4 regions of the Chryseobacterium sp. Chry.R1 genome follow, and region 1 is predicted to be linked to each of the others. Evidence: riboswitches for the same ligand, from Rfam matches in the RefSeq annotation. Region 1 holds a riboswitch; each other region holds the start of a gene.
What was found. A riboswitch is a leader RNA that binds a small molecule or an ion and turns the genes downstream of it on or off. The one in region 1 is predicted to bind cobalamin.

Region 1 (8,236 bases):
CCAGCTTATTCGATTCATTTTTAAGATTGTCGAAGTTCATAGGCTTTCCCTTCATTTTCAAAAAATCTGCAGCAGTTTCTGCTTTGGGAAGTACGATCCACAGAATAATATAAAGTAGTGCAATAAGTGAAGAGGATATAGCAGCTGTAAATATACCCAGGATAAATACTCCAAGCCAGATTGCTCTCATGGCAGTAATATCCATTCCTACATAATGGGCCAGACCTGCACACACACCGGCGATCTTTTGTCTTTCAGGATCACGGAATAATTGTCTTTTGTCTGAATATTCTGCGCCTGAGTGGCCTGTTCTTTTAGAGTTTTTCTCTGAATAATATGCTTCTTCCTGTTCTTCGATTTTTTCTGGTGTTCCGATTTGTGCAATTACTCCTTCTACATCAGTATCGTTGATAACTTCTCTTTTTCCTAATGAATCTCTGAAGATTTCAACCATTCTTATTTCTATGTCATGCATTACCTCATCTGCTTCTGAAGCATCCAGAGAGCTTCTTAGGGCATTAAGGTAATCGCTTAGCTTTATGTATGCGTGTTCCTCTATTGTAAAAGAAAAACCTGCGAGTCCTATTGAGAGTGTCTTGTTCATAGCTTTGTTTTTTAATTTTTTTGAGTGATTTGGTTTACTGAATCTGTTAATTCGTTCCAGGTATTGAGAAGTTCACCTAAAAACAACTTTCCTTTTTCTGTAATCTGGTAGTATTTTCTCGGTGGGCCTCCTGTTGATTCTTCCCATCTGTAAGAGAGAAACTCACCATTTTTTAATCTTGTTAAAAGAGGGTAGAGTGTGCCTTCTACTACATCCAGTTTTCCTTTTTTTAGTTCATCTATAAGGTCGGAAACATACATTTCACGATGATTGATAAGACTTAAAATACAGAATTCCAGAATCCCTTTTCGCATTTGCGCTTTGGTATTTTCAGTATTCATCTTAATAAGGTTTTAATTAGTTATATTTAGAATCCGGTTCCTAGCTAGTTGAACCTATTCTTATTTTACATTACAAAGATATGTAATTAAAATGGTATTATGCAATACAAAGTAGTGAAATTTTTATTTATTTTTATTTAATTAACTGATTTTCAATCAAATAAATTTCATCTATTTTTTTAAGAAAATCAAAATCAATTAAAATAGAAGATAAATGATGGTCATTCTGAACGCTATTCTTATTTTTGTTATGGAAATTTCAGTCACCTGTATACTGAGCAAAAAAGTTAATTTTGAATAGTTCTGTAATCTTGATCATCTTTATTGTTTTAGGATCTTTTTGCTCCGGTCAGCAGCATTTTGAAATTAAAGATGGATCCTTATTGTATAATGCAGAAATCACTGTTCAGGATTGCGATGCTGATAAATGTAGTGGAAATGGTACAATTGTACTGAAAGATAAAAGGACCTCGCGGACTTTACAGGAGTTCACGTCTGATGATCTTTATTTTTACCTTGGTAAGAATCAACAACCTAGTGTTAATGTTATTCAGCTTTATGATGAACAGAGCCCGCTGATATTTAGAGATTTTAATTTTGACGGTTTTGAAGATATTGCTATCCGAAATGGTAATGAAAGCAGCTATGGTGGTCCTTCCTATGATGTATATGTCTATAATACGACAAGAAAGCAATTCGTGATCAATGAGGAATTAACTGATCTTGCCCGCGAAAATCTGGGAATGTTTCAGACAGATCCAAAAAGGAAAAGACTCATAACATTTTCTAAATCCGGTTGTTGCTGGCATTTAACCACAGAATACAGGGTGCTGCCCGGAAAAGGGCTTGATAAGATCTTTGAACTGGAAGAAGATGCCATGAATGGTGAATCTGTAAAAGTAACCCGACGCGAAAAGATTAAAAATAAATGGATCATAAAAACAAAGAGATATCCAATCAAAGAATATTATAAAGAATAGGAAACATGAAAATACAAAAGGAAATTGATTTTATTCTTGCTGTAGATGCATTAAAAAATGTACAGAGAAGGAATTATAATGCGGATGATTCAAGAAGAGAAAATACTGCTGAACACTCATGGCAGATCATTATTTTAGCACAGGTACTTTTCCCCTATGCTAAAAACAGGGCTGATATCGATCTGTTAAGGGTGATACGGATGCTTTCTATCCACGATCTGGTAGAAATAGAAGCTGGAGATACATTTTTATTTGACGAAAAAGCCATGGCGGGCAAATTTGAAAGAGAAAAATTGTCTGCCCAGAAGATTTTCGGGATTCTGGATGAACCTTTGCGTTCGGAATTCTTTAATTTATGGCTGGAATTTGAAGAAGAACAGACCCCTGATGCTATTTTTGCCTGTGCAATAGACAGGATCATGCCGTTTATCCTGAATTCGCATACTTCAGGAAAAAGCTGGACAGAAGCTAAGGTAACAGAAAGCCAGATCAGGAATATGCTGGAAAATGCCATCAGCCGGGCTTCTGATGAAATGGGAGAAGCATTCCAGCTTTTACTAAGTAAAAGTCTAGAAACAGAAAAAGTTTTAAGATAAATAAAAACGCAAGCCGAAGGCTTGCGTTTTTTCTGATTATAGTATCTGTACAGGCTTTTTAAATTCGTCTATAGCTACGAAAGTGAAATCTCCTACAATAGCTCTTTCTCTTTCATACGAATACATCTGTTCTGTATAAATTTCTACGTTTACCTTCATACTGGTAGTCCCGACATGGGAAACTGTTCCTATCAATTCTACAATAGTTCCTGCAGGAATAGGCTTTTTAAAATCAATTTTGTCGCTGCTTACGGTTACCACTCGTTTTCTTGCAAAGCGGGTAGCGGTAATAAATGCCACTTCATCCATCAATTGCATCGCTGTACCACCAAAAAGGGTATCGTAATGATTGGTTGTGTTGGGGAAAACCGCTTTAAAGATTCTGGTTTCAGATGCTTGAATTCTTTCTTCTGTAGTCATATTTCATTATTAAATTAAAGCGGGATGAAATTATTGAAATAAACAGAATAATCCAGGAATTAGTATATTCCTGAAAACATCCATCAGATCAATAAACTTCAGGCCGCGAAAGTTTCTTGTTCGAAGAAAAGGCAGGTCTCCTGACTTGTAACATCTTTAATCCCTTCCCATGCATGGCACAGTGGATCCTACATAAAGACTTTTGTTACTTACAGTTGCGCGACAGCTCGTGATTTTCACACGATTCCCTTTTAATCTGCGTTAGGCAGAACCCATTCCTGTGATGAATAAGTGGTAAGACTTTTTCAGGTGCAAAAATAAGGATAATACAGAGAAGTAAGGTGAATTATTCCGGATTTTTAAAAATAATCTGATGAGCCACCCGGCCCTGTTTGATTGTCCAGAGTGTGGTATACCTGTTTTCACCTGATCCGTTCACCATATAAAGGAAAATATTATCATTATCAATAGCAGCTACACTGATGTTATTGAAATCCATAGTAGGCTGGAACATATTTTTGATGGCTTCTCTCACAAAAACAGAGCCACGCCCCACCTGCTGTACCCGGATCGATTTGATTTCGGTCATCCCTTCCGGAAGTTCTTTGCTTATTCCCCAGGGTTTAACTTTATCAATGGTTAATATCGTTCCATCCGTATCTTTTTCCTGTTTACGGTAGCTGGCATTAGAAGGATAAATATCGATGATTACTTTACTCCTTTGAGCGGTAGGTATTTTGGGGTTGTTATTATCTGTGAAAATGAGTGATCTTCCGTTTTTGGATTTGGAAGGTGTGTATTGAGGCAACTGATCAATAAAGGCTACACGGTCTTTATTCACCATACCTTCCTTATCAAGATTTTCATATCTCACAAAAGGCTTTTCAGTATCCTGCTTATCGGGATATTTGATCCATAGCCATTCTGTTTCTCCGGGAGCCGGTTTTACATAAAGAAAAACATCCCCTTTACGCATTCTGATTTTGTCTACAATTTTTCTGTAATTATCCTTTGCCACCCGTACATTGGCATAGCCTTCTTCTGCTTTTACAACTCCAAAAGGAATTTTTTGCTGCCCTTTTAGGAAGGCTAATGAAAATAAACTGAAGGCAGATAAATAGAATGCTTTGTTTACAGAAATCATCATGAAAAATTTTTGATACTTCAAATATATAAATTAAAAGTATTTCGGAACATAATTATAGCTTCCTAAAATCTTCTTTATTTGCTAAAGAAAGTTTTTACAAAAGAAATTTATTCTATTAGGTTGGAGGGGATAGAAATTCGGTAAGGCGAAATTTTTTGGGAAGAAGGAAAGGGCAAGAGTAAAGAATAAAGAATAAAGAATAAGAGAGTGCTTTTAGCACTCTCCTTTATTATTATTAATTTTTAAATTCTTTCAAGCTCATCGGCATCAATGGTTGTTTTAAAGGTTCCATAATTGACAATCACTTTATTTCTTGAAATTTTTTCAATCGTGCCGACACTGGTACTTCCTGTAATACGCACCCGTTGTCCCACTTTCATCCAGATCTCACGATCGGTTTTGCGTTTTTCCTCTATTTTTTCGTTGGTTTCTGCGATTTTTTCAATAACCTCTTCTTTTTTCAGCTGCTGGGTGATCTTTCTTTTTACAATCTGAAGACGTTTGGTTTCATCTTTATCAGCACCTATTTTTCTGAATTTTTCCTGTTCTAAAATCTTCACGAAATCTTTTACCACATCCTTCCTGGATTTTCCCTTAACGTAGCTTTCGATAAAAGATTCTATTTTGTTCCCGAACTGAAGCTTCCGATGTTCTTCTTCATAGAGCTTTTGAAAATTGAATAATTTTTGCTGAAGTTGTTCATTCAGCTTTTGAAGGTTATCCCGTTTATCTTCTACCGATTCCTTTCTTTCAGCCAGATCTGTTTTAAGCTTTTCAACTTCAAATTTTTCCTGCTGTAGCTTAACAATGGTTTTATCAAGGTTTACAATATCGTGTTCTACCTTTTTCTTTGCAGAATGGATAATGAATCTCGGAATTTTATTCTTTTCGGCAACTTCAAAAGTAAAGGAACTTCCTGCCTGGCCTACTTCCAGCTTGTACATCGGTTCCAGAGTTTCTTCATTGAATAGCATCGCCGCATTTTCAGCATTAGGGAGTTGTTCTATCACCAGTTTGATATTGGTATAGTGTGTGGTGATAATCGCGAAACTTTTTTTGTCGTAGAAAAATTCAAGGAAACTTTCTGCCAGGGCACCTCCCAGTTCCGGATCGGAACCTGTTCCAAACTCATCAATTAACAGGAGCGTATTGGCGTCTGATTCCCTGATGATTCCAGACATTTTCTTTAATCTCGAAGAATATGTCGAAAGATGGTTTTCTATAGACTGATTGTCTCCAATATCAGTCATGATTTTGTCAAAGAAAAACATTTCGGATTTCGGGTGAGTGGGAACAAGGATTCCACTTTGGATCATCAGCTGTAGTAATCCTACCGTTTTTAAGGTTATTGATTTTCCCCCTGCATTGGGACCGGAGATACAGATGATCCTGTTATGTTCCGTCAGACTCAATGTTTGTGGGTGGATCGTTTTGTTCTCTGCTTTATTCCTTAGCCATAACAATGGATGAAAAGCTTCTCTTAATCTCAGGGTTTTATGGCGGTTGATTTTAGGCAGTACTCCATGGATTAATTCTGCAAATTTGGCTTTTGCCCTCGTTAAATCAAGATCAAAAATGTATTTTTGATACCTCCAGAGCTGAGGTTGAAATTCGGCTAATTCAGCTGTAAGTTTCCTCAGGATCTTATCAATTTCTTTCTTTTCCTCCTCTTCAGCTTCCTTCAATTTAAAATAGTGGCTGACTACGCTGTTCGGCTGTATATAGGTAATGGATCCGGTTTTTGAAAGTCCCAAGACTCTTCCGGAAACCCTTTTTTTATACGCAGATTTTACTGCTAAAACTCTTTGGTCCTCTATAATACTCTCACGGATGTCATCCAGAAAATCACTTTGCCCATAATTGAACAAGGCCCGGTTGAAATTTTCCTGAATTGCTTTTTTGGCATGCTGAATTTCTGTCCGTAATGTTTTTAGAACGGGTGAAGCTTCGCTTTTTACCTCTCCAAAACGGTTGAAGACTTTATCAACCTTATCAATGATCTCTTTTTTAAATTCAAGAACTGAAACATTTTCCAGAAGATTGGGAAAAGTATCCGGCATGGTGGGAAAGAACTTTTGTAGCTTTCCGATTTGTTCCGTGAGTGTTTTTATCTTGATGAATGCGCTGTTTTCCAGTCGATAGTTCTCAATCAGCATTAATTTCAGTTCCGCTTCAATATCTTCATATTCATCAAATGGGATAGCATTTGAACTTTCAAAACTTGAAAGATATTCCGAAGTTTTTTTCAAAGAAAGCTCTGCTTCGTCGATTTCCATAGGACGAAGTTGAAGAATTTTTTCTCTCGTTTTCGGAGAATACGCAAAAGGAGAAATTTCCGCGAGCAATTGCGGAAATTCTAATTCGTCTAAATCTTCTTTATTTATATACACAATGCAAATTTAGTGAGAAATTGTGAATTTGATGAGATGATAATTTGAAAATGAGATATTTTGAAAATTTTATGGTCCTGATCTTTTTTAAATGAATGTTTTAGTACATTTGAAATATGAGAATAGAAACCAATCGTTTGATTTTAAGAAATATTGAAGAAACCGATGTTGAAGACATTCTTAGGATCCGTAGCAATGAAGAAATCAACAGATACATCTTGCGTAATTCACCAAAAACGAATTATGATGCACTGGATTTTATTTTAACGATAAAAAGAAATACCCAAAATAACGAAACTGTATATTTGGGTATTTCATATAAAGATCAACCCAACCTTATCGGAACGATATGTTTGTGGAATTTTTCTGAAGACAGAAAGATAGCAGAAGTAGGCTATGAGCTCTTGCCGGACTATCACAGACAGGGAATTATGTCTGAAGCATTGGATGCTGTTTTACATTTTGGTTTTAATGAATTAAATTTGCAGGAGATTATAGCTACTACCCATCAAGATAATAATAGTTCAAAAACCCTGCTTTTAAAATATAATTTTGTTTTAGAACAGGATAAAAAAGATGAAGATTTTCCTGAGGGAATTATTTTTAGCTTAAAGAAATAATTGACCTGTAGCGGAGTAATTAGCCAATAGGCATCTAATCAATAAATTAACCCATTTTCAAATTATTGAATTGAAACAATGACCTGGACAGAAGTTTTAGCACCTATAAAAAGTACTGAATATTTTAAAAACCTTTGGGAGAAGGTAAAACAAGAATATGCAACCACTAAAGTATTTCCCCCAAAAAATCAAATTTTCAGAGCACTGGAAATTACACCTTTTGATGATATTGAAGTGGTGATTATCGGGCAGGACCCTTATCATAATGATTACCAGGCTAACGGATTGTGCTTTTCTGTTTCAGAGCAGGTGGCAGCTCCACCTTCTCTAAAGAACATTTTTATTGAATTGAAAGATGATCTTGGAGTAGTAAGGACTTCTAAAGAGCTGGATGATTGGGGAAAACAGGGAGTACTGTTGCTAAATGCAACATTAACAGTACGTGCTCATTCTCCCAACTCCCATAAAGATTTGGGATGGGAAAAATTTACAGACTTTATCATTAAGGAGATTTCAGATAAAAAAGAAAATGTAGTCTTTGTGCTTTGGGGAGCTTTTGCACAAAAAAAAGCCGAACTTATTGATCCGGCCAAGCACTTTATTTTGAAATCTGCGCATCCTTCACCTTTTTCCGTATACAGGGGTTTTTTTGGAAGCAAGCCTTTCTCAAAAATTAATGAATATCTTATCTCAAAAGGGAAGAAACCTATTTCGTGGTAGTTTTTTCGCCTGTTTTTTTGATGGTAATTCCAATTTTGTATTTTCCCGGAAGTCCTTTTGTTCCTTCCTGTGCAGTCGGGTAGGGGGTAACATCTTTTAATGAGATGGTATATCCATTAAATTCTGCAGATTGTACATAGTTTCTTCCCGGATTATCCATTGTGGCTAATGTTAAGGTTACAGGTCTCGTTGTAGTCCCCATAACCAGTACATTGGCCACCGCGACACCTGCCCAAATGCAATTAACGCCTTCCGGACAACGGCTGTCTTCGGAAATATTGGTAAAAGTAACATTCATCTGATATTCTTTGAGGAATCTGTTTTCTCCCTCATTGAAGTAAATAATGTCTCCTTCCTTATTCATTGTTTTTTCTTTTGTGTTGGTTGCTGCGGATGGTTTAGACCCCTTTTGTGCATT
Region 2 (8,236 bases), 1.7 Mb from region 1:
ACAGCCCCTTTGAGTAAGGGAAAAAATTCCGGACAAAAAATTCTTGATATTTACATCCTTCCGGAAATAACAGAAATAAAAAACACAGATCTAACATACGATCACAATTTTACTTTTATTTATCAAAAGAATTACTCTTTTCTTTTCCTGAAACATATTTTCAGGCCGCCGGTTTTTTAAAGTTGTTTATACATCTTATCACCAATTGTTAAAGTTCACATACTGCGAAAATTACAGATTTTCCACACTCATGTGTTCTTCATAATTGTTTCATGATTCACTTTATAATTCTAAAGTGCTAAAACTTTTATGCCTATTGGGATTGAGAAAATGAATGTTTTCAACATTCGATGCTTATTTCTATTCAAACAAATACAATTTAAAAAAATCAACAATGAAAATTTATAAATTTTTATCTCTATTGTTTATTGGCCTTATATTACTTAGTGCTTCATCATGTCAAAGTAATGACGATAGGGATAATTCACAGGATACTACACCGGGAAACCTACAGATAAAGTTTGAAAACGGATTCAATAACCTTGGCGGTATTGTTTTGAATCAGACAACCCAAACTTCTTCAAGCGGACAAAAACACCAGTTTTCTACTTTAAAATATATTATAAGTAATATCAGCCTGATTGATGAATCCGGAAAAGAATTTAAATACAATGAAAATAATCCTGATAAAGGAGCCTTTATCATAGACCAGGCAGATGCCGTAGCAGGAATCGTTTATGTAAACCTTACCGGAATTCCTAAAAACAATTATAAAAAAGTGAAGTTCGGTCTGGGAATCAGCCAGAATGCTTATCTCTTGGGAATGGACGGGCAGGCAGAGTTTTGGAATAAAGCTAAAACAAAAGGAATGTCCTGGTCCTGGGCTGCGGGCTATGTTTTTGTAAAACTGGAAGGAAAATACGGAAGTACTGCGGCAGAGAAGGAGTTTATGAATCATACGGGAAATATGGGAAATGTAGCGGCTAATAATACTCCTGATTTATACCGGGAAATTACTTTAGACCTCCCAACAACGGCTAGAGTGACCGGAAAAATAAGACCGTCGATTCATATTCTGGCCGATCTTAATCAGTATCTGAGTGGTGACACAAAACTTACCCTGAATACATCTAACGATATGATGATGGGGTCGAGTCCGCATTTGGTAAGTGTAACCAACAACCTTACTAAAATGTTTACCGTAAACCACGTTCATAATGATGAAGATTAAAAATATTCTGAAGGCAGGATTGATTATTGTTACATTTTTTAATATCATATCGTGCTCAGATGAGGTTATTGAGCCATTGGAAAAGGATGAGGCTTATAACTTACAGTTTCCAGCTTATTTTCCTGAAATGACGTTTGATAAAACTGGGAATCCGGTCACCAAAAATGCAGTAGAGCTGGGAAGGAAATTATTCTACGAAGGAAGGCTTTCCCGAAATAATACCATTTCGTGCGGATTCTGCCATATACAGGAAAATGCTTTTACGCACCATGGGCATAATGTGAGCCATGGCGTGGATGACAGGATCGGAATACGCAATGCCCCTCCTATCCAGAATATGGCATTCTTAAAACGATATATGTGGGACGGGGTAATTCATAACCTTAATGAGCAACCCATTATTCCTATTACCGACGCAAACGAAATGGATAGTTCAATGCCTGAAGTGATTGCTAAATTAAATGCCGACAGTAAGTATAGAAATCTTTTCAAAGCCGCTTATGGTGATGAATATATTACAGGGGAAAGGGTTTTGAAGGCTTTGTCACAGTTCATGGTAACGATGATTTCTGCTAATTCTAAGTATGACCAGTATAAGAAGGGAAAAGCAACTTTTACTACAACGGAAATGAAGGGAATGGCACTATTCCAGCAGAAATGTTCCTCATGCCATAGCGGAGAATTGTTTACGGATGAAAGTTTCCGCAATACAGGAATGTATTACAATAGTCAGTTTAAGGATGCCGGGCGTTACAGGGTAACATTAGATCAGGTAGATTGGATGAAATTCCGGGTACCCAGCTTAAGAAATGTGGAATATACAGCACCTTATATGCATGACGGGAGATTCTATACCCTGGATGCTGTTCTTAATTTTTACTCAGATAATGTAGAGGACAATCCTAACCTTGATCCGCTGCTTAAACAAAACGGACATATCGGACTCACAATGAACAGTGCGGAGAAGCAGTCCATTATTGCTTTCCTGAAAACTCTATCTGATAAAGACTTTGTTACCAACCCAAAATTCTCAGAATAAATTTGAATCAAACATGAAAAACATTTTTTTAATAGTATTGGGTTTATTTTTATGCCAAATAGCCTATGCAGAACCCATAAGAGACAGTTTGTATATTCCTGAAAATAGCTTTAACCCCAGCAAATTTTTTGATGATGATTGTGATGCTTGTGGCTGTGCTGCAGGAAATGGATCATCAGGATTTGAGTCTTTGCTTAATCCTCAATTTATAGGAATAAAATATTTTGCACAGCATTATAAAGCCAAAGAAAACCTTTTTGTGAATGATCTCACCCAGGATCAGTACTTCAATACCGTCCAGTTATGGGGAAAAGTTCCCATTACGAAAAAGCTGAGTGTTTACGGGAGTTTCCCTTTTCAGTTTCATGAAAAAAAAACAATGCAGGGAGACATCAGAATTAATGGAATAGGGGATCTGAATGTAATGGGTATTTATCAGCTGATCAATTCTAAAGATGCATCTCACCAATTAAATGGAGGATTAGGAATAAAAGTTCCGTTAGGAAGATTTGATGAAAAAGGAATTACGGGAGTGAATCCGAGTTTCCAATTGGGAACAGGAAGCTGGGATTACCAGATGGTTGTGAACTATAAATACCAAAAGAACAAAGTTGCGGTAATTGTTAATACGGATTATGCTGTTAAAGGTGAAAATAAGAAGTATTATCAGTTTGGAAACCAATGGAACTATGCAGCTACCGGATTTTATCAGCTTCATGCGGACAAAAAAATGATCTTTTCCGGGAAAGCCGGATTACAGGGAGAAGTATATGATAGGAATAAGCAATTTGATGAAGCCTTACCGGATACTGCCGGAAGTGCTTTATATGGAAAATTAGGCTTTGAACTTTCTTATAGTAAATGGAGCCTGGGTAGTGAACTGATGCTTCCTGCCTATTCAAACCTAGCGGGTGGAAACATTGAAGCTAAATCCAGATTCAGTGTGTTTATTAATTTTGGGATATAAAAATCAAATGAACATTCCGTTACTCATGTAATGGAATGTTTGTTTTTATTCTGTTGAAAATCATTTTATTAAGTATAATATTGTTTCTAAGAAGAATTTTCTATCTTTGCCGGAATCTGGTGAGCTGTAAAAGGCTTTTAAAAGGGAATCCGGTGTAAATCCGGAACAGACCCGCTGCTGTAAACTCTAAACCAAAATTTTTGATGTATATATCCACTGTTTTTAATGGGAAGGATTTCAAAAATGGAGTAAGTCAGAAGACCTGCCAGAAGATTAAAGTTTGATGCTTTCGTGGAATAAAGCTAAGGACAACAATGCTTCTGTGCAGTTATGGCTGTACAATGTTATTGCTGCTTTCTTATATCCATTAGTGTCAAGATTATTCTCAATGAGCTAATGGAACCGAAATTTACTTTTACAACTAAAAAAATAATTATCACAATCCTTGTGCTAATTAACCAGCTTTATTTTTCTCAGTCAAGAGATAGTATAAAGGAAAAAGGGATCCTTCCGGTTACCATTTATAAAAAAGATTTTAAAGAAATTCTTCCCGCTCAAACTCTTTCAGGAGAACAGCTGGAAAGGTTGAACAGCCAGTCCGTAGCCGATGCATTACGCTATTTTTCGGGAGTACAGATCAAGGATTACGGTGGAATTGGCGGATTGAAAACGGTTAATATCCGAAGCATGGGTAGCCAGCATGTCGGTGTTTTCTATGATGGGATTCAATTGGGAAATGCACAAAACGGGGTTATCGATCTGGGAAAGTTTTCGCTGGATGATATCGGAGAAATTTCATTATACAACGGACAGAAAAGTGAAATCTTTCAGCCTGCAAAAGATTTTGGATCTTCCGGCTCAATTTATCTCCAACCCAAGACTCCTTATTTCTCCGGAAATAAAAAAACAAATCTTGTACTTAGAATAAAAAACAGCTCAATCGATCTTTTCAACCCGTCATTTCGATTGGAGCAAAAGCTTTCAGATAAAATTTCCGCAAGTTTCAGCTCCGAATTTATACAGAGTGACGGACAATATAAATACAAATACCAGAAAAAACACCCCGATGGTACTATAGCCAATGATACAATTGCAACAAGATATGATTCTTATATTACTGCCAAAAGATTTGAGACCAGCCTGCAGGGAAATCTGAATAATGGAGACTGGAATGTCCGGGGCTACGGATATATTTCAGATCGTGGGATTCCCTCAGCAATTGTGAATAATGGTTTTGATCCGAAAGGACAAAAATTACTTGATAGAAATTATTTTGTTCAGGCTCACCTAAGGAAAAAAATATTTCCAAAATTTGAGACTCAGCTCAAAGCTAAATTTGCCTACGACTATACCCGGTATATGGATACGGTAAATGTAGCTGAAACAGCTTTAAAAACAGATAATACATATATCCAGAGAGAATTATATTTATCATCTTCCAATATCTACTCAATTACACCAAACTGGGATGTTAGTGCTAATGTTGATTTCCAGTATAATAATCTGGATTCCGATCTTAAGCTTTTCTCATTTCCCACACGTTATACCTCATTGGTTGCTTTTGCAACCACTTACCAATGGAACCGGTTTAAGTTTCTTGGAAGTGTTTTAGGCACTTTTATTCGGGAGAATGTTGAACGTAATTCCAAGTCGCCTGATAAGAGTGAATGGACACCCTCTGCATTTTTGAGTTACCAGCCACTGGCCTTTAAGAATTTAACAGTGAGAGCATTTTATAAAAGGATTTTTAGAATGCCGACTTTCAATGACCTGTACTATACTATGATCGGGAATGTTTTTCTTAAACCTGAACTTACCAATCAATATGACATAGGTTTTACTTATCAGAAGACTTACGACCATCAGGTTCTGAAAAGTATTTACTTCAAGGCAGACGGGTATTATAACAAAGTGGAAAATAAGATCATTGCAGTACCCACAACCAATCTTTTCAGATGGATGATGACGAATCTTGGAGATGTTCAGATCATAGGATCAGATGTGAATATACAGGCTGAGCTGGACCTTGGGAAAGTAATATTGAAGCCATTGTTGAGCTATACCTACCAAAGTGCACGCGATTTTACTGAAAAAGGAGAGTCATATTATGGAGATCAGATTCCTTATGTGCCATGGCATTCAGGAACTTTTACTTTGATGGCTGATTATAAGGAGTGGAGCTTTAATTATAGCTTTATGTATACGGGGAAACGTTATGATGCACAACAAAACAATATTGAATATAATCTCATCAGACCCTGGTATACGCACGATTTATCGATTCAGAAAAAGTTTAACTGGTATTCTCACCAGTTCAAGGTAAGCTTTGAGGTCAATAATACTTTGAATCAGCACTATGATGTAGTAAGGAACTATCCAATGCCGGGAAGAAATTTTAAACTTATTGTAAGCTATACATTATGAAAAAAATAAGCTATTACGTGTTCTTATTCATTGCGTTTTCATTACTGTCATGCAGAACAGATGAATACACTCCGAAAGAAGAAGTTGAGACGGGTCTTACACAACCGGAAAATACTGCAATCAAAGGTTTTTATGTTTTGAATGAAGGAAATATGGGGAGCAATAAATGCACACTTGATTTTTTTGATTATACAACAGGAAACTACAGAAGGAATATTTATGCAGAAATTAATCCCAATGTTGTCAAAGAATTAGGCGATGTGGGAAATGATATTCAGATTTACGGAGGTAAATTGTATGTTGTGGTGAATGTATCCAATAAAATCGAGGTGCTGGATGCAAAAACAGCAAAGCGAATCAAAACAATCCAGTTACAAAACTGCAGGTACATTAAATTCAAAGATGGAAAAGCCTATGCCAGCAGTTACGCTGGGCCGGTTGATATTAATCCTAATTCTCCTAAAGGAAAAGTTGTGGAGATTGATACGACTTCCCTTGCCATTCAAAGACAAGTTACCGTAGGATATCAGCCTGAAGAAATTGAGATTGTGGGAAACCAGCTTTTTGTTGCTAATTCAGGAGGGTATATGGTTCCAAATTATGATAAAACTGTTTCTGTGATCGATCTCAATACATTTACAGAAAGTAAAAAAATAAATGTTGCAATCAACCTTCACCGCCTTAAAAAAGATAATTACGGGGATTTGTATGTAAGCTCAAGAGGAGATTATTACAATGTACCATCAAGTTTATTCCTCGTGGATGCAGCAACCGGAACAGTGAAAAAAGATTTTCATCTCGCAGTGAGTGAAATGACCATTGTGAATGATAAGCTTTATTACTATGGAAATGAATTCAATTATAATACCCATTCTTACACTAAAACTTTTGGAATTATTGATGTAAAGACCGAACAGGTGATTTCTGATAAAATTATCGATCAGGAATATGCAGATGCAATCAAGGCTCCTTATGGAATTGCTGTAAATCCCATTACTGAGGATATTTATATTACCGATGCGAGGAATTATGTATCCACGGGATTTGTCTATTGCTTTAATAAAAGTGGTCATTTCAAATGGAAAACGGAAGGAGGGAATATTCCGGCTCACTTTACCTTTTTGTATAAATAACTGAATCTTAGATATGGACAGAAAAATTTTAAAAATAATACCTGCTGTACTGGTTATATTTCTTTTAACCGGAATGTCAGGATGTAAAAGTGACAGAGATGAAGAGTCTTCATTTAAGGGATTGGAAGAGTCTTATACGATCAATCGTTTTAAGGTACTGAATATTCCCGTAAATGTTCCTGGTAAACTGACCTGGAGTATTAAAGATTCCATTATTTCTGAAGGATCCGAACTCGATTTTATCAGCCCTTACGCGAAAACATATCCACTGACACTGAAAATAGAACAAAATGGAAATGTGAAAACATATCAATCTACCATTATTGTAAATAAGGAGCCGGGTTCCTACAGTAAATATATTGCCAGTGTACTGGATTTCCGCCCTGCAATAGGACAGTTTACCAATGAAATTCCTGAATATCTTGCTGGAAATACAGCCAATACTATGTTGCAAAAAGCCAGGGAATCTTTAATAGGCTCAAATTCCACATTGATCAGTTTAGGAGGATTCGGGGGCTATGTTGTTTTTGGGTTTGATCATACGATTCCAAATATGAACGGCCGGGATTTTAAGATTCTTGGAAATGCTTTCTGGGGAAATAATGCTAACGATCCACGTTCGGGTTCTTGTGAGCCGGGAATTATTATGGTGGCTTATGACAGAAATAAAAACGGGAAACCTGATGATAATGAGTGGTACGAAATTGCTGGAAGCGAATATTTTAAAAATACAACCGTAAAGAATTACAGCATCACTTATTTCAAACCCAATGAAACTAAACTTCCTGTTCCCGGAAGTGAGCCATGGCAAACTGATATCGAATATATTAAATGGCAGGATAACCAGGGAAATACCGGATTTAAAACCAAAAACGGGTTCCATGACCACAGCTATTTCCCTTTATGGATTTCTGATGCTTCTTACAGCTTGTCAGGAACTAAATTACAAAACAATTTTTACGATCAGAGTGGAAATGGGTCTTATTGGATTGGTAAATCATATGACTTTGGATACGCGGATAACGCTCCGAATAATGATGAGGCATCCAATATTGATATTTCCTGGGCTGTAGATAAGAGCGGAAAATATGTAAAGCTTCCGGGGATCGATTTTGTAAAAGTGCATACGGGAATCAATCAGGAAGCAGGCTGGCTGGGAGAAGTGTCTACGGAAGTAGCAGGAGCGTACGATTTATACATAAAATAAAATTCAACAATAAATTTATTTAAAAATGAAAAAGATCTATCTTTTAACATTACTGTTATTCTTTGCATTTTTCACGAATGCACAGGTCACAGTTCAGGGCGTGCCCCGAAATGACATCAAACAAAATTCAGTACATAAAAATGGGCTGAAAACAACAACTACCGTAACCAGTTTTTCTGATATTCAGTACTGGGTGGGGACGGGTTCTAAAAAGGCGGCTTTTGTTGTCCAATGG
Region 3 (8,236 bases), 2.3 Mb from region 1:
CCTTCACCCAGGAATCAGGTGCTTTTTTACCATGTAACAGGTGAAGAAAATGGCCCCCAATAGTATCATCATCAGTTTCTACATCAATCTCTTTTCCGTTATGCGTATAATGATACCAATACAAAAGTCCGGAACTGAATGATGCCAGTAATTTGTCTGCAATATCCCTTGCTCCCGCCACATTATGATCGTCTTTTTCAGGCTGAATACTTCCAATTGCTGAAACCATGGAGCGCATTACATCCATCGGATGGGCAGCTGCAGGAATACTTTTCAGGATATTTCTTACAGAATGTGGTAATCCTCTCAGTGATTTTAATTTGGCTTTATAGTTTTTTAACTGGGCTCCTGTTGGTAGCTGTCCGTAAATAAGAAGATAGGCTACTTCCTCAAATTCTGCTTTTTCTGCGAGGTCCAAAATGTCATAACCTCTGTAATGGAGATCATTTCCACTTTTTCCTACACTGCAAAGGGCAGTATTACCTGCGGCAACCCCTGAAAGCGCTACACTTTTCTTAGGCTTAAATGTTGATTCGTTATTCGTTGACATTCTTGTTCTGTTTAAATAGGTTATCTAATTTTTGTTCGTAATCATGGTATCCAATGCTTTTGTAAAGCTCTTCCCGAGTCTGCATGGTATCAATTACGTGAGCCTGGGTTCCGTCTTTCCGGATATGCTCGTAAACATTCATTGCTGCCTTATTTGCCGCCCGGAAAGCAGAAAGGGGATATAAAATCAAACCGACTCCCGCATCTTTCAGTTCATCAGCAGTATACATTTTAATCATTCCGAATTCTGTAATATTGGCCAGTACAGGAATACCTGTAGCGTCTACAAACTTTTGATAATAGCTTAAATCAGGAACAGCCTCCGCAAAGATGAAATCTGCTCCGGCTTCTTTATAGGCAACAGCCCTTTCCAATGTTTTTTCAAGTCCTTCATTGGCAAAAGCATCTGTACGTGCCCCGATCACAAAATTTTCATCCGTCCGCGCATCAACAGCAGCCTTCAAACGGTCTACCATTTCATCTTTGCTTACCACTTCTTTACCTGGACGGTGTCCACAACGTTTCGCTCCCACCTGGTCTTCAATATGCAAAGCACCTGCTCCGGCTTTAATTAATGATTTTACAGTTCTTGCTACGTTGAATGCCGAAGGACCAAACCCCGTATCTACATCCACCAATAGAGGTAAATCACATACATTGGTTATTCGCTGAATATCGATCAGAACATCCTCAAGGGTCGTAATTCCCAGATCCGGAATTCCCAACGATCCTGCAGCAATTCCTCCTCCGGAAAGATAAATAGCATTGAATCCTGCCTGTTGCGCCAGCAATGCATGATTGGCATTGATAGCCCCGACAATCTGAAGAGGGTTTTCTTTTTGCATCGTCTCCCGGAAACGTAATCCGGCAGACTCTAGACTTACATTTTTACTCATCTTTAATATTATTGTTCGTTTTGATGTATTTTAATTCACATTCTTCCAACAATTTAAAGAAAGATTATTCTTTAAATGATTAAAATAATTAAACGACCTATAAACCTTAATGAATGGTTGAACAGCCCATTACATTTTCATGTAATAACAATCCGGTTAAAGATTGCTGCCATCAGCCTGTAATGCTTATAAATCAATATAAAAGGTGCTGATAAAACTTCACAATACTTTGTAAAAGAGAAAATTATGGAAAGGGACTAATACGAGCAAGCTGTAGAAATGATACAGCCCTGAAAAGCAAAACCTGTAAACCATTTCTTAAAAATGATAATGTACACAAAAAGATATCGGGCACTGTTATCACATCGTATCATACCTGACTATAAGCTTCAGATCGCGAAAGCATCGTCAATTCGAAATAGGCAGGTCTCCTGACTTGTAACAATTTTTATCGTCCTTCCCATTCAAAAAAGAACAGTGGACCCTGATTGATAAAAACCTTTTGAGTGTTACTTACAGTTGCGCGACAGTTCGTGATTCACACACGATTCCCTTTTAATTCACAGCTAAGTGTAACCAATTCCGGTTGATAAAGAAGTATAAATGAACTCCTTGGTGGTAAATATAGGTATTTTATTGAAACACGAAAATAATTATTTACGAACAACAGTTAGGAATTCGTAATTCTTTGAAAATAGGCATTATAAATATATTTTCAATTTTCAAAATCATAATTAAAATGATCTTGATTATGTAAAAATCACTTGCAAAAAAATCCGACAAACACAATTATTGAGAAAAGCATATGCTCTCAATATGAAAATATGATTCTGAATTAACAGATAAAAGCCTGAAAAACACTCACAATATCTGTTTCAAATTCTCACCTATATTTTGCAAAGCCAACAGGCTATGGGATGTGATACGTTCTGCAAAAATAATCCTGAAATGGCACCTGAACTGATCGGTAATGCTAAAAATTTCTCCTGGAGTAAATAATATTCTTTGCTGTTCGCAATAAGCGTAAAATTTCTCCATATCTACTCCTTCAGGCAAACTTCCCCAAATGCTGTATCCACCCTGAGGATCTTCAAAATAAGACCCATCCGGAAAATGGCTTTTTAATACCTCTAGCACATCTTTAGCCTGCTTATATAGTTGTTTACGAAATGAACGCAAATGTTTATCATAACTATGGTCTTCAAGCAGTTTAATGACCAGTTCCTGATATAGCGGAGCAACAGATCTTCCTAAGGCAAACCTGGTTCTCTCTGCTTCCGCATGGAATTTTCCCGAATGCATCCATCCCAGGCGAATACCAGGAGCCAATGTTTTGGAAAAAGAAGAAAAAGTTATTACCCAACCACCGGTATCAAAACTCCCGATCCCCGAAGGTCTCTCATTGCCAAAATATAGGTCTCCGTAAATATCATTTTCGATAATCGGAAACTCATATTCTTCCGCAATGGAAAGCAGTTCTTTTTTTACAATATCAGACATCAGAATTCCGGTAGGATTGTGAAAATTAGGTGTAACTACAAGAGATCTGATATTATGATCCGCGCATATCTTTTTTAAATATCCCGTATCAAAACCATCTCTATCCCGGACAGGAATTTCTATGGCTTTAAGTTTCAGATTGGCAATTACTTCCAAAACAGAAAAAACGCACGGACTTTCAACAGCAATGAGATCACCGGCATTTGTCACAGATGCCAGGGCAATGTAAAGTGCCTGCAATGCTCCATCTGTAATGATTAATTTTTCAGGATGTAATATGTATCCATATTGAGAAGCACGTTTAGCGATAAGATCTCTTAGTTCTAATGACCCGTTAGCAGGATAGTAGCGAAGAAGTGAAGTCCCTTTTTCGCGGATCACTTCCTGCATTTTTTTTAAAATGAGCTTTTGCGGAATCAAAAGATCCGTAGGTGCTGCCGAATTAAATGAGGTATATTCGGAGGGCTTATTTCTTGATGAAATCAGAGCAACGTTTTTATTGAAAACTTCATTTTTTGAGACTGGGTAAAGTGGTAAGATTTCACTGTTTATTTGTGGAATATCAGCTGCTACAAAATAACCGGAACGGGGAATATTTTTCACCCATCCTTTCATCACCAGATGATCATAACCACTTTGAACCGAACTTGTACTCAGATGATAATTTTCTTTAATCTCTCTCACAGACGGTAGACGGGTGCCGGGCTTAAACATTCCAGTCTTTATTTTATCTTCAATAGCAGTGGTAAAAATCTCATATCTGTACGTCTTCATGGCGTTTCATCTTTTTCATAGCAAATGTACAAATGTGTTTGCACAAATGATTAAAAACCAACTGTACTGATTCAATTGTACTCAACTGTACTCATACAACAGTTTAATAATCCATTAGCTTTGGGTAAAAAAAGAATCATAATGGAAATTATATCCAAATTTACCGTAGGATCAGACCAGGGAATCGATCATCTTTTTGCTGTCATGAGACCTTATATCAGAAATACCTATTCTGGAAAAGTTTCATCGGAAAAAATTGAAGAATACCTTGCCGAAAATGTAGAATACAGGAAAATGATCAATATCCTGAATGACTTATCCACCCAGCTCATTATGGTATTTGCAGATCATGAACCCGTCGGTTATTGCCTTTTTAAAAGCGGATCATTATATCCGGAAGCAACCGAAGGGGAGAGAATGACGGAAATAATTGATTTTTCTATCCTTCCTGAATATGATCAGCCTGAAATAAGACAATCATTATGGAACAAAAGCAGATCAGCTATTACTTTTACAGATCGTATCTGGATCAGCATAACTGAAGATGATCCCATGCTCTCATTCTTCAATTCGGTTGGATTTGAATTTATAAAAACGACCACCCTGAAAGCATTTTCACTCCCCGCAAAAATATACGAACTGAAGCTGAAGTAAATAAGACTATTCCTTTCTCATATTTACATTGTTATTTTTTGGAACAGATGTGGACAATATTTTAATTTTCTTAGCTTAGAGGAGGAAAAGCAACCTCAACAAACAGATCCTGTTAGCAAATATAATGTTGCTGACAGGATCATGTAATACATTAATTAAAAAAACAACCCATTACAAAAGATTTTGACCCTATATTTACAAACAGAAGCCCGATTCTTTATGGCTAAAAGCTGTTTTTAAACAATTTTTTGAAAATCAATTAATTAAAACATCGATTATCCCTTATTTTTTCGTATCTTTGCACTTAATAAATAACCAGGCCTCTGCCTTTGCTATCTGTTACAGTTTAGAATACTTATTTTTTTCTTTCAGTTTTTGCTTTTTCAGCTGCCAAAAATTAACCCTTATTTATTTCTTGAATGAATATATATACAGGCAACTTAAAAAAACAAAGAATAGAAAAACAATTTGAAGATCCTTTTACTCCTTTAGGAGATTTACTCTCAGTAGAAATTACAAAAGAAGACCATTACGCAGGCTCCAGGGTTTACGGGCGTATAGAGGTGCTCATTTAATGTGAGGCATGCCACGCTATTGCAAACTCAGCAACGATCTTTATTTATTCAGATTATTGGTGAACAAAGCAAATGAAACAACGGGAAAAATTATTTTTTTCCCGATACACCAACAATAAAATAAATATTCAATTCCTGATAAAGAATTGGTCAAAGGTCGAAGATTCGGCAAACCTTATCAATGAATTTCAAAAATTTAAATTTAATTAATCCCATTATCCGCGCCGCTACAGAGACAGGATATTCTAAACCGACAGAAATACAGGCGGATGTTATTCCGCAGATTTTGATGGGTAGAGATATTTTGGGGTTTGGACCTAAGGAACCTGGAAAAACAGCAGCATTTACCATGCCTGTTATTCAGCTGTTGAAGAAAAGCGCACCGGAACATAAAGAAATACGGACACTGGTATTAACGCCGACACAAGAAATAGCGGTGGAGATTGAAGAAGATTTCAGAATTTACAGTAAATATCTTCCTTTATCCCAGTTGACCATTCATGATGGAACATCACAAGGAAATCAGCTTGCCGCTTTAAGAGTAAGAGTGGACGTTCTTATAACAACCCCTGCTGCTTTACTTGAATTAATCAATCAGAGACCTATCAGTCTTTCCAGGATTGAAATCCTGGTTTTAGATGAAGCAGATAAAATGCTCGATACGAATTTTGTGAATGATGTGAAGAAAGTTATTAAACTTCTTCCTCATAAAAGACAAACCTTACTTTTTTCTTCGGTCATATCAGACAAGGTTAAAAGATTTGCTGATCCATTGCTAAGCAACCCGGTGGAGATTAAACCTACACCTATAGAAAAAAATGCAGATCATACAGTGATACCCGTAGGAAAAAAAGAAAAAACGGACAGGCTTTTTAGCGCCGATCCGCTCCAGTACTTTAATATAATAACTAAATAATAAAATTAATTTATGGCAGATTCTTTCTCTAAAAAAGAAAATTTCAAGAAAAAAATTCAAAAACAAAAAGAAAAGGCTTTACGCCGTGAAGAACGAAAAACTAATAACAATAAAGGAAAGGGACTTGATGAAATGCTAACGTATGTGGATTCATACGGAAGACTTACTTCTACTCCACCTGAAGAGACACAAGAAATTAACCTTGATGATATTCAGCTGGGAGCTGCTCCTATTCCTGAAGAGGAAATCCGTAAATCAGGAATTATTACTTTTTTCAGTGAAAAAGGTTATGGTTTTATTACAGAAGATAAAACAAAGGAAAATGTATTTTTCCATTCCAACAACTGTGCGGAACCCGTAAAGAAAGGAAATAAAGTATCATTTGAAAAAGAGAGATCTCCGAAAGGATTTTCTGCTATTGATATTCAACTGATCAAATAATAAATAACAACAATTTTTAATAACAATTACAATGCAAGAAGGCACAGTAAAATTTTTTAACGAAACAAAAGGTTTCGGATTTATTTCTCCAGCAGACGGAGGACAGGATATCTTTGTACACGCTTCAGGGTTAAGCACAAGAATTATTCGTGAAAACGATAAAGTAACTTTTGAAGTACAAAAAAGTGAAAAAGGATTAAACGCAGTAAACGTAAAACTTGCATAGTTTTCCAGATATTTTCCGATAAGATAATATCAAATCACACAGAAGGCCCCATTTGGGGTCTTTTTTTTATTTCAAATAAATCCAGATAAAGTATAATCCAAAGTCGATCGTCCTATAAATAATAAACCCATCATTACTTTATTGGGAAGTATTATCTTTATGTAATAAAAACACATCACTGATGTTCCGGGTGATCTGGACATCTAAAAACATTTTGAAGTAAAAAATCAATCACATTGAAAAGAATTGTAAAAGTATTCCGGAAAATATTGATCCTGCTGGTCCTCATTATCACTGTTCTTGGTATCGTTACCTTTTTCTATATGAGGCGGGAGGAATTCGGAGCCCTGCCGGAGGGTAAACGTCTTGAACTGATAAAAGCTTCTTCCCATTATAAAGATGGCAGATTCAGGAATATTGTGGAGAGGCCAACGCTTACTAAAGGCTACTCGATGCCGGGTGTATTGTACGAAACCCTGTTTACAAAATTTCCTCACCGTAGCCCCGTAGATTCGCTACCATCCATAAAGACCAATTTAAAAGCACTGAATATTCATGATAACGCGTATGTATGGTTTGGGCATTCTTCATTTTTTCTTCAGCTCGATGGCGTAAAGATCCTTGTTGATCCTGTATTCAGTGGAAAAGCCTCCCCTATCCCTGGAAGTGTTACGGCTTATAAAGGAAGTGATATTTATACGGTAGCAGACCTGCCTGAAATCGACTACCTACTTTTATCGCATGATCATTATGATCATCTGGATTACGAAACCATAAAAGAACTGCAAAAAAAGACAAAACATGTAGTCTGTGGTTTAGGGAACGGAGCTCATTTTGAACGCTGGGGATATACACCCGATCAGATTATAGAAAAAGACTGGTACGAATCCGTAAACGTAAAGCCAGAATTTACCATATTTACGGAATCTACACATCATGATTCCGGAAGAGGATTCAGAAGCGGACAGGCATTATGGCTTTCTTTCCTGATTCAGACACCTTCTATGAAAGTGTACTACAGCGGAGACGGAGGTCGTGATGATAGATTTAAATCTATAGGTTCAAAATACGGAAAAATTGATTGGGCCATTATGGAATGCGGGCAATATAATAAAGCATGGCAATCGGTACATGAGCTTCCGGAAGAAGTTGCTTTGGGAACAAAAGAGCTGGGTGCCCAAAATTTATTACCCGTGCATAATTCTAAATTCACCCTGGCCAACCACCCCTGGAAAGAACCTTTGGAAAAAATCACAGCTCTTTCTAAGAACCAAACTTATCGATTAGCAACCCCTATGATCGGCGAATTAGTTCATTTAGACAAAACAGATCAGAAGTTTAACGAATGGTGGAAAAATGTTCAATGAGGCATCTGAAAAGTTATTCCATACAAAAATGTAAGTAATTAAAGAAAATATATCATTATTTCATAGTCCTTCAAATTCATTGTTTTGGAATATAATTTTATTATCTGTTCTGAAATAACTCCAATATAAATATTTAGTTTAGGTAAATTTTCAAATCATTTTTATTTTATTGAGGCCTAAAAAAGCTAAAAATAATTTTCAAAAAAGAAACTGGGATGCGGTATTGTATCTAATTTAGATTTAATCTCTGGATTGCTATTAATCCATTTCTGTAATTGGCTGCTAGTCATACTGTCATTAACCAAAATATTAGAATATAACCTATTATTATATACATT
Region 4 (8,236 bases), 120 kb from region 1:
TTGAGCAAGGTATCTATATCTTAAAACTGGATAATTCCAGTCTTAAGTTTATCGTTAAATAAGCTTTCAGGATTTTATTTAAAATAAAAAAAGCCTTCTCTTTATTAAGAGAAGGCTTTTTATTGGTAGTTTAAATATCAGGGAATCAAGACCGCTCTGCCTTTGATTTTCCCTTCTCTTAGCCGGTCATAAACCTCATTAGCCTGATCGAGCTTATATTTTTCAATTTCAATATGGATTTTCTTTTGTCTGGCAAGTCCTACAACCTCCATCAGTTCCACCCGGGAGCCCCAGTAAGGATTAGTCATACTTACCCCAAATGGCAATCCGGACATATTGTATTGATAATGTCCTCCTCCCAATCCTACAATGGTAAGGTCTCCGTCAAGGCTTACAACCTTAGTTCCCAACTCAATGGTCGAAGTTGCTCCAACAAAATCCAATACTACTTTAGCCTTTTTTATTCCGGTAATCTTTTTGATCTGTTCTGCAGCATCAGCATCTTTGGAATTAATGGTGTAAGAAGCTCCAAGCTCTCTGGCAAAGGCCAGCTTATCTTCTGTGACATCACATGCAATAATTTCAGCTCCGCTGATCTCCCGTAAAATCTGAAGTGCAACATGCCCTAATCCCCCAACACCGATCACCACCACATACTCATCTGCCATCAACTTATCCAGTGACCTTTTGATGGCTGAATACGGGGTTAAAGCAGCATCGGTAAGTGGTGCAGCTATAACGGGATCGAGATCATAAATAGGAACCAATAAACGGGACGATGGAACAAGCATATATTCTGCCATCCCGCCATTCAGTCCTAATCCTCCACCATACGCCATTTCTGACTGATGGTCACAATAGTTCTCTTTTGATTGCTGACAGGGTTTACAATGCCCGCAGCCCCAAGGTCCATAGACTAAGACAGCATCCCCTTTTTTATATCCTTTGACATCTGAACCGATTTCTTCAATCCATCCCGCATTCTCATGTCCCAAAGTAAAAACAGAACCTGAAACTGTACCTTCATCTATAATATGCAAATCCGAATGACAAACACCGGCACCTCCAATCTTTAATAATACTTCTTCTCCTGATGGTTTTGGGATTTCCATATCATCTACAACACGGACATCTTTATGTCCGAAAAAACGTACTGCTTTCATATAATTAATATTTGAAATTTATATACTTCAATTTACTAATAACATACTGGTTTACATGAATAAATACCATTAAATAAATCATGTTTCCGATAAAATTCCCTATTTACATATCATATTAAAGAAAATTACAAACAACCTACCAACAAAAAATGACCGCAAAATTGCGGTCATTCAGTTCGATCATATCATTAAAGTTATTTTCCCATATTTTTAAGCTGATTAATCTGCTCCATATATCCGTCCCAACCGACAGTAGAAAGGACAAAGATCATATAGGCAAGACTCAGAACTCCTATAATCAGACCAATGATGCATAATATTCTTCCTGTTTTAAGGTTATCATAGTCTGAATATACTCCCGGATTCTGAAGATACAGCGCATTATCTTTATTGTACAGATTCATTCCGATTAATCCACAGATTACACCTACAATCCCGTTACAACAACAGCTTCCGAGGATAGCGACGATTCCTAGTACTAGTACGGTTGTCGCGTTTGGTAATTTTTGATTCATAGTTAGTTATTTTAATAATTTAATGTAATGTTAAAGGATGTTTATAAAAATAAGAAACCACCATGATAATTGAATTAATAATGGCTAAAAAAACCAGTATATTACCATAGCTTCTTTTTTTATCAATAAAGTTCACTCCTACCATAAACAAAAAAAGAAGTAAGGTGTAGACCGCAGGAAACATATGAAAAGCCTCTGAAAATTTTCCTTCAAAGACTAAAACAATTGCCCTTTGGGTACCACAACCAAAACATTCAATTCCTAAGAATTTTTTACTTGGACAAGGTAGCATAAAATCTTCAATCTTCATTTCCTGAACTTTTATTTTGGTTTCTAAAATTAAGAAGAAATTTTAGCTCTTAGATATTGATGTGGGAAAAAACAGTTTTCATTCATTTCAAAGGATCCCTGAACTGCAATATATGGATTTCTAAGAATTTCCCTGGCTACAAAAATAAGATCGGCATCACCCTTCTGTAAAATATCCTCAGCCTGCTCTATTTTTGTGATCAAACCTACTGCTCCCGTCTTCACTTCAGCTTTATTTTTTACCTGTGATGATAAGGGGACCTGATAACCTTCAAAGACAGCAATCTTTGCTCCATGAATATTCCCACCACTTGAAACGTCCACTAAATCCACCTTATGCTGCTTCAGTATTTTTGCAAGCTCTACACTGCTTTCGATATCCCATCCATTTTCAGCATATTCTGTTCCTGAGATTCTCACAAACAATGCAGTATTATCATTCAGTTCATCGTTTACCGCATCTACTATTTCTATTAAAAATCGTATTCTGTTTTCGAAGCTGCCTCCATATTCATCTGTTCGTATATTCGAAAGCGGAGATAAAAACTGATGAACTAAATATCCATGCGCTCCGTGGATCTCTATAATATCAAATCCTGCTTTCACAGCTCTTCTTGCAGCTTCTTTAAAATTCTGAACCTGAGTTTTGATTTCTTCCAGCGTCAGAGCGTGTGGAATTCTTTCTGTAGGATGATAAGGAATCGGGCTAGGTGCCAGAGTTTCCCACCCCTCTTCCACTGGAATTTGAATATTATTCCAGGTAGAGCCTTTTCTTCCGGCATGTGCCAGCTGGATTCCGATTTTACTCTCAGAATTGGAGTGGACAAAGTTGACAATCTGCTGAAGTTTTTCAGCCTGTTCGTCATTCCATATTCCCATACATTTATTAGTGATCCTTCCCCGGGGTTCAACACCCGTTGCTTCAATCATTATCAGTCCGGTACCACCTTGTGATCTGCTTCCGTAATGTACGAAATGAAAGTCATTAGCCATTCCGTTTTCACTTGAATACATACACATAGGTGACATAACCCATCGGTTAGAGAGTTTAATATTTCTGAATTGTATCGGAGTATATAACATTGTCTATTAATTTTTGAATTTTACTAATGAAGAGGAAATAATCCCGGGTTGCCCACGTGATTAAAAAGAACTAATTTTACCTCCCCTTTTTAGGCTCCAATAAATATATGAAAAAAGATATACAGATCGGCTACGAATATTTTAAAAATAGCTCTGAACTGAACGATATAGAAAAAAAACTTTTCGAAAGAGCAAAACAAGCCCGCGAAAATGCTTATGCCCCTTATTCCCAATTTTTGGTCGGGTGCTCCGTATTACTTGAAAACGGAGAAGTATTTTCCGGTAACAATCAGGAAAATGCAGCTTTTCCATCCGGACTTTGTGCTGAAAGAACAGCTCTATTCTGGATAGGTGCAAATTTCCCTGAGGAAAAGATCAAAAAGATTTTTATCGTAGGAGGCCCTAAAGAATCTTCTGAAAAAACACCACCGATTCCCCCGTGTGGCGCCTGCAGACAAAGTCTTATTGAATACGAAACAAAACAAAAAGAAAATATTGATCTTTATTTTTCCAGTATGAATGATGAAATCGTTAAGGTAAATTCGATTAAAGATCTATTGCCATTTTACTTTGACTCGACGTTCTTGTAATCGTGAAACTCTCAATTCTGAGGTTCTGGGAAACGTTATTTTTTCTGCAGACCATTGTTTTGATTACAAATTAACAGATACGACTGAGATTTCTTTTTAAAAACTTATCTTTGCAAAAATTTTGGTTTTCAAGCTATTGAAATAATAGGGAATTGGGTGAAAATCCCAGACTGTCCCCGCAACTGTAGATCGCAATTAAAATTTCTATAATAAACCACTGTGAAAACGGGAAGGTATAGAAATGCGAAAGTCAGGAGACCTGCCAAAATGATAATATCAAAAATATATTGCTTTCGGTGGAAAAGTAAAATAGTATGAAAAAAACCTTAGTACTGCTTTTATCGTCATCTGCTTATTTTCTTTGTCTGGGACAAGAGAAAGCAATCGATACCGTTTATATTTTTGACAATCAGATGAACAAGGTAAAACTTTTTCATAAGGTTACTCCCATTACTCCTCAGGATGCTGAAAAGAATTCCACGAATCTTTCAGAACTTTTACGCTTCCAATCCAGTATTTATATCAAGGAAAACGGACGAGGTGCAGTTTCTTCGCCTTCGTTCAGAGGAACCTCTGCTCCACAGACAGCCTTTGTTTGGAATGGAATCAATATCAATTCGATATTTCTTGGTCAGGGAGACATTAATAATATTCCTCTTTTCGGATATGATGAGATCGGAGTGAAAGCCGGTGGCGGAAGTGTAATATACGGAAGTGGTGCAATCGGCGGAAGTATACATCTCAATAATAATCTGGATTTCAATAAAGGTTTTAAAGCCTCCCTGTATTCTGAGGGTGGATCATTTGGTACTTTTAATAATTTCGGAACGGCCTCCTACAGCAATGAAAAGCTGAGTTTTAAAGTCTCAGGAAATCATTCGATCAGTCAGAATGATTATAAAGTCGAAGAAAAAAACTATATTAATAGAAACGGCAAATACTTTAACAGTACGTTTAATGTTGGAATCTCCTATAAAATTGCGAGACATCAGACGATCTCATGGCAAAGTCAGTTTTTTGATTCGACACAGAATTATCCGATTTTTGTAGAGAATGGCAACCGTACAAAATACGAGACACAAAGCACCAGAAGCTTACTTTCCTGGGATATTACTAAAAATAAATTTTCAAATAGCTTAAAAGCTGCTTACACAGAAGAAAATTTCCAATATTTTGGCAATTATAATGCCCCGAAGACCAGTGGTTCAACAGGGAAAAATTATATCTTTAAAAATGATTTTAATTATTTCATCGTACCTGAACTTAATGTCAACATCATCACCGAATTCCAGGTAAACAAAGGTGAAGGGTATCAGCCTGATCTCCAAGGTGTAAAAACTGAAGGAATTGGTAATGTAAGTAGAAATGTAGGCTCTTTAGCGGGATTAATACGATATTTTCCGACGAAAGATCTGCGTTTTGAAGCTGGTGTTAAAAAGGATTTTGTGGAGAATATAAGCTCACCATTGCTTTACTCATTCTCAGGAAAATGGAGTCCGGTACAATGGTATAATCTTGGAGTAAATGTATCCAGAAATTTCAGATTTCCAACATTCAATGATCTGTATTGGAATCCCGGAGGAAATCCAAACCTAAAACCGGAAAGGTCTTACCAGATGGATATGGACCATGAGTTTAAATGGGGTAATTTTAAACTTGCATTAAGTCCGTATTATCTTTATATATCGGATAATATAGTGTGGTTGCCGACAGCTTACGGATATTGGTCACCAGTTAATATCAATAAAGTGAAATCTTATGGTTTAGAATCACAGATTACTTTTGATAAACAGCTTAAAGAACACCATTTTAGATTTAATATAGGATATACACTTGCAAAATCCATCAATCAGGAAACTAAAAAGCAAATGATGTATGTCCCTCTCCATAAGGTTTTTGGAAATTTTGATTATCAGTATTCTTTCCTAAAACTTTATGTTCAGGGAGTTTTTAATGGTCTTACATACACTACAACAGATGAAAAAAGAGAAGATGCCATAGATTCTTATTTCGTCATGAACACGGGTGTATCAGCAACGATCTTAAAAAAATATGTCTTAGGTTTTAAAATCAATAATTTAACCAATACTGTTTATGAAACGGTGTCTTATTATCCGATGCCAAAACGTAATTACAGTATTTCCGCAACGATAAATTTTTAATAAAAAATAACATGAAAATAACTAGACTTTTACAACTTTTATTTGCTGTAGTACTACTTTTCAATATTTCCTGTAGTACTGATAGCGATAATACTTTGCCTGTAGTAACTTATGAAAACGGATATTTAATTTCGAACGAAGGAAATTTCGGAAAGCCAAATGCAGAAGTAACTTTCGTTTCAAGAGACTTAACTTTTAGTCAAAACAGCATCTTTTCCAAAAATAATAATGGAAACCAATTGGGTGATGTTTTACAAGCTATGGCATTCAACGGGGATAAAGCGTATCTCTTGTTAAACAACTCAAATAAAATCCAGGTAGTAAATCGATATACTTTTAAAAGTGCAGGTGAAATTACCAATCAAATAGATAATCCCCGTTATGTTGCAGTTGCCAATAATAATATCTATGTAACCAATGATAAATATCAGGGAGCTAAATATGTAAGTATTTATAAAAATTCAGATCTATCTTTTGTTAAGAAAATTACATTCACGGATAACGTTGAAAGAATTGTTGAAGCAGGAGGAAATATTTTTGTTCAAAATGCAAGCTTTGGATTCGGAAACAAAATAACTTACATCAATACTTCGAATAATGATGTACAATCTGTAATTACATTGCCCAATGTAAATATCAACAAAACAATTTCCTACAATGGTAATGTATATGTTATTGCTACAGGAACTACTGACTCATATATTTATCAGATTTCAAGTACCGGAAGCATTACGAAAACAACAACGTTGACAGGTATTCCTAATGCAACCAATCTTCAGATTGATGGTGGAAGATATTTCTTCTCTTCAGCAAATAAAGTATACTCAATGGTTATGGCGGCAACTACTCCTCCTACAACTCCTATTATTACTGCTGTAGACGGAGGACAATACTATACACTTTACGGATTCAGTGTTGTAGATGGAAAGATTTTTACGTCTGATGTGAAGAACTTTACTGAAGACAGTGAGGTTACAGTATATACTACTTCAGGATCAAAAATCAAATCCTTTACAACAGGTAAGGGGACTAATGGCGTGTATTTAAATTAAGAAGTTTCTACTTTTTAATAGACTAATAAATTTTATTTTTTTTTCATCATTTGTGTTTTTTCCGGGCTGCCTTAGGCAGCCCGGATTTCTTCTACAGAAACCAGACAACATCCAAATAAAAAAGATCCGGAAATGAAATCTCCGGATCTTTTTCTTTTTTCAATTGATAGTTTTGGACTCAGATGATCAATCCTAACTTTTCAGCTTCTGCAATAACATACTTTTTTGCTTCTTCATGATCATTCTGGATTTCACCTTCAAGAATAGCTTCTTTAACCTTCTCTTTCAGAATTCCAATTTCACGTCCCGGCTTCAGCTGAAACATCTCCATGATTTCTTCTCCGGATATAGGAGGCTGAAAGTTCCTTACCTGGTCCTTCTCTTCTACTTCTTTTATCTTTACCGCTACATATTCGAAGTTCCTCTTGAACTTTTCCTGTTTTTTTGAATTTTTCGTGGTGATATCCGCCTTACAAAGCGTAAACAGATCTTCAAGATCTTCACCAGCGTCGAATAAAAGTCTTCTTAGAGCAGAATCAGAAGCATCATCCGTAATCAAAGCGATCGGGCGGGATGAAAGTTTGACCATTTTCTGTACATACTTCATATCTGGCCCTAAGGGAAGTTTAAGCTTTTGGAAAAGGGTTTTCACCATTTTCGATCCCAAAAATTCATGACCATGGAAAGTCCAGCCGGTTCCTTCAACAAATTTTTTAGTGGGTGCTTTTCCAATATCATGAAGTAATGCTGCCCAACGCAACCAAAGTTTGTCTGTATTGACGGAAATATTATCTACAACCTCCAAAGTATGGTAAAAGTTATCTTTATGGGTCTGTCCTTCCACCTCTTCTACCCCTTTCAGTTCAATCAATTCAGGAATGATGTATTTTAAAAGACCGGTTTGTTCCAGCAGGCTTAATCCAATAGACGGCTTTTCAGAAAGCATAATCTTATTGAATTCTACCATAACCCTCTCCTTCGAAACAATTTTAATCCTTTCTACCTCCTGGCTGATTGCGGATAACGAGTTTTCCTCTATCGTAAACTGTAAGGTAGAAGCAAAACGAACCGCTCTCATCATTCTCAAGGGATCATCAGAATACGTCTGTGCAGGTTCTAAAGGGGTTCTTAATATTCCTTTTTCTAAATCTTCTACTCCATTAAACGGGTCTATAAGTTCCCCGAAATTATCTTTATTTAAAGAAATTGCCATTGCATTGATCGTGAAATCCCTTCTCTTCTGGTCATCTTCCAATGTTCCCCCTTCCACTTCCGGCTTTCGGCTGTTTTCATTATAGCTTTCCTTTCTTGCTCCCACAAATTCCAGCTCAAGATCTTTATATTTGATCATTGCGGTTCCAT

Region 2: another riboswitch for cobalamin. It lies ahead of AAEU33_RS03080 (TonB-dependent receptor); the one in region 1 lies ahead of AAEU33_RS10745 (acyl-CoA thioesterase).
Region 3: another riboswitch for cobalamin. It lies ahead of prpB (methylisocitrate lyase); the one in region 1 lies ahead of AAEU33_RS10745 (acyl-CoA thioesterase).
Region 4: another riboswitch for cobalamin. It lies ahead of AAEU33_RS10230 (TonB-dependent receptor); the one in region 1 lies ahead of AAEU33_RS10745 (acyl-CoA thioesterase).

Annotation. Positions count from the first base shown of each region.
Region 1 covers NZ_CP151793.1:2,330,563-2,338,798, forward strand. Annotated here, with positions in the region: gene AAEU33_RS10725 (PspC domain-containing protein) at 1-604, opposite strand, end outside; gene AAEU33_RS10730 (PadR family transcriptional regulator) at 616-945, opposite strand; gene AAEU33_RS10735 (FG-GAP repeat protein) at 1,239-1,925, shown strand; gene AAEU33_RS10740 (HD domain-containing protein) at 1,931-2,521, shown strand; gene AAEU33_RS10745 (acyl-CoA thioesterase) at 2,558-2,941, opposite strand; cobalamin riboswitch at 3,054-3,232, opposite strand; gene AAEU33_RS10750 (hypothetical protein) at 3,288-4,088, opposite strand; gene AAEU33_RS10755 (DNA mismatch repair protein MutS) at 4,331-6,478, opposite strand; gene AAEU33_RS10760 (GNAT family N-acetyltransferase) at 6,595-7,098, shown strand; gene AAEU33_RS10765 (uracil-DNA glycosylase) at 7,177-7,818, shown strand; gene AAEU33_RS10770 (hypothetical protein) at 7,805-8,236, opposite strand, start outside.
Region 2 covers NZ_CP151793.1:629,662-637,897, reverse strand. Annotated here, with positions in the region: gene AAEU33_RS03100 (hypothetical protein) at 1-180, shown strand, start outside; gene AAEU33_RS03095 (MbnP family protein) at 395-1,231, shown strand; gene AAEU33_RS03090 (cytochrome c peroxidase) at 1,218-2,270, shown strand; gene AAEU33_RS03085 (transporter) at 2,284-3,237, shown strand; cobalamin riboswitch at 3,338-3,522, shown strand; gene AAEU33_RS03080 (TonB-dependent receptor) at 3,634-5,661, shown strand; gene AAEU33_RS03075 (DUF5074 domain-containing protein) at 5,658-6,794, shown strand; gene AAEU33_RS03070 (cell surface protein) at 6,808-8,001, shown strand; gene AAEU33_RS03065 (DUF5074 domain-containing protein) at 8,027-8,236, shown strand, end outside.
Region 3 covers NZ_CP151793.1:4,629,286-4,637,521, forward strand. Annotated here, with positions in the region: gene prpC (2-methylcitrate synthase) at 1-550, opposite strand, end outside; gene prpB (methylisocitrate lyase) at 537-1,445, opposite strand; cobalamin riboswitch at 1,849-2,041, opposite strand; gene AAEU33_RS20585 (PLP-dependent aminotransferase family protein) at 2,307-3,719, opposite strand; gene AAEU33_RS20590 (hypothetical protein) at 3,861-4,373, shown strand; gene AAEU33_RS20595 (hypothetical protein) at 4,793-4,948, shown strand; gene AAEU33_RS20600 (DEAD/DEAH box helicase) at 5,130-5,864, shown strand; gene AAEU33_RS20605 (cold shock domain-containing protein) at 5,877-6,305, shown strand; gene AAEU33_RS20610 (cold shock domain-containing protein) at 6,337-6,531, shown strand; gene AAEU33_RS20615 (MBL fold metallo-hydrolase) at 6,768-7,898, shown strand; gene AAEU33_RS20620 (hypothetical protein) at 8,084-8,236, opposite strand, start outside.
Region 4 covers NZ_CP151793.1:2,206,779-2,215,014, reverse strand. Annotated here, with positions in the region: gene AAEU33_RS10260 (endonuclease) at 1-62, shown strand, start outside; gene AAEU33_RS10255 (NAD(P)-dependent alcohol dehydrogenase) at 138-1,163, opposite strand; gene AAEU33_RS10250 (CCC motif membrane protein) at 1,358-1,678, opposite strand; gene AAEU33_RS10245 (DUF2752 domain-containing protein) at 1,698-1,988, opposite strand; gene namA (NADPH dehydrogenase NamA) at 2,018-3,070, opposite strand; gene AAEU33_RS10235 (cytidine deaminase) at 3,178-3,660, shown strand; cobalamin riboswitch at 3,766-3,942, shown strand; gene AAEU33_RS10230 (TonB-dependent receptor) at 3,975-5,822, shown strand; gene AAEU33_RS10225 (hypothetical protein) at 5,834-6,874, shown strand; gene AAEU33_RS10220 (HD domain-containing protein) at 7,053-8,236, opposite strand, start outside.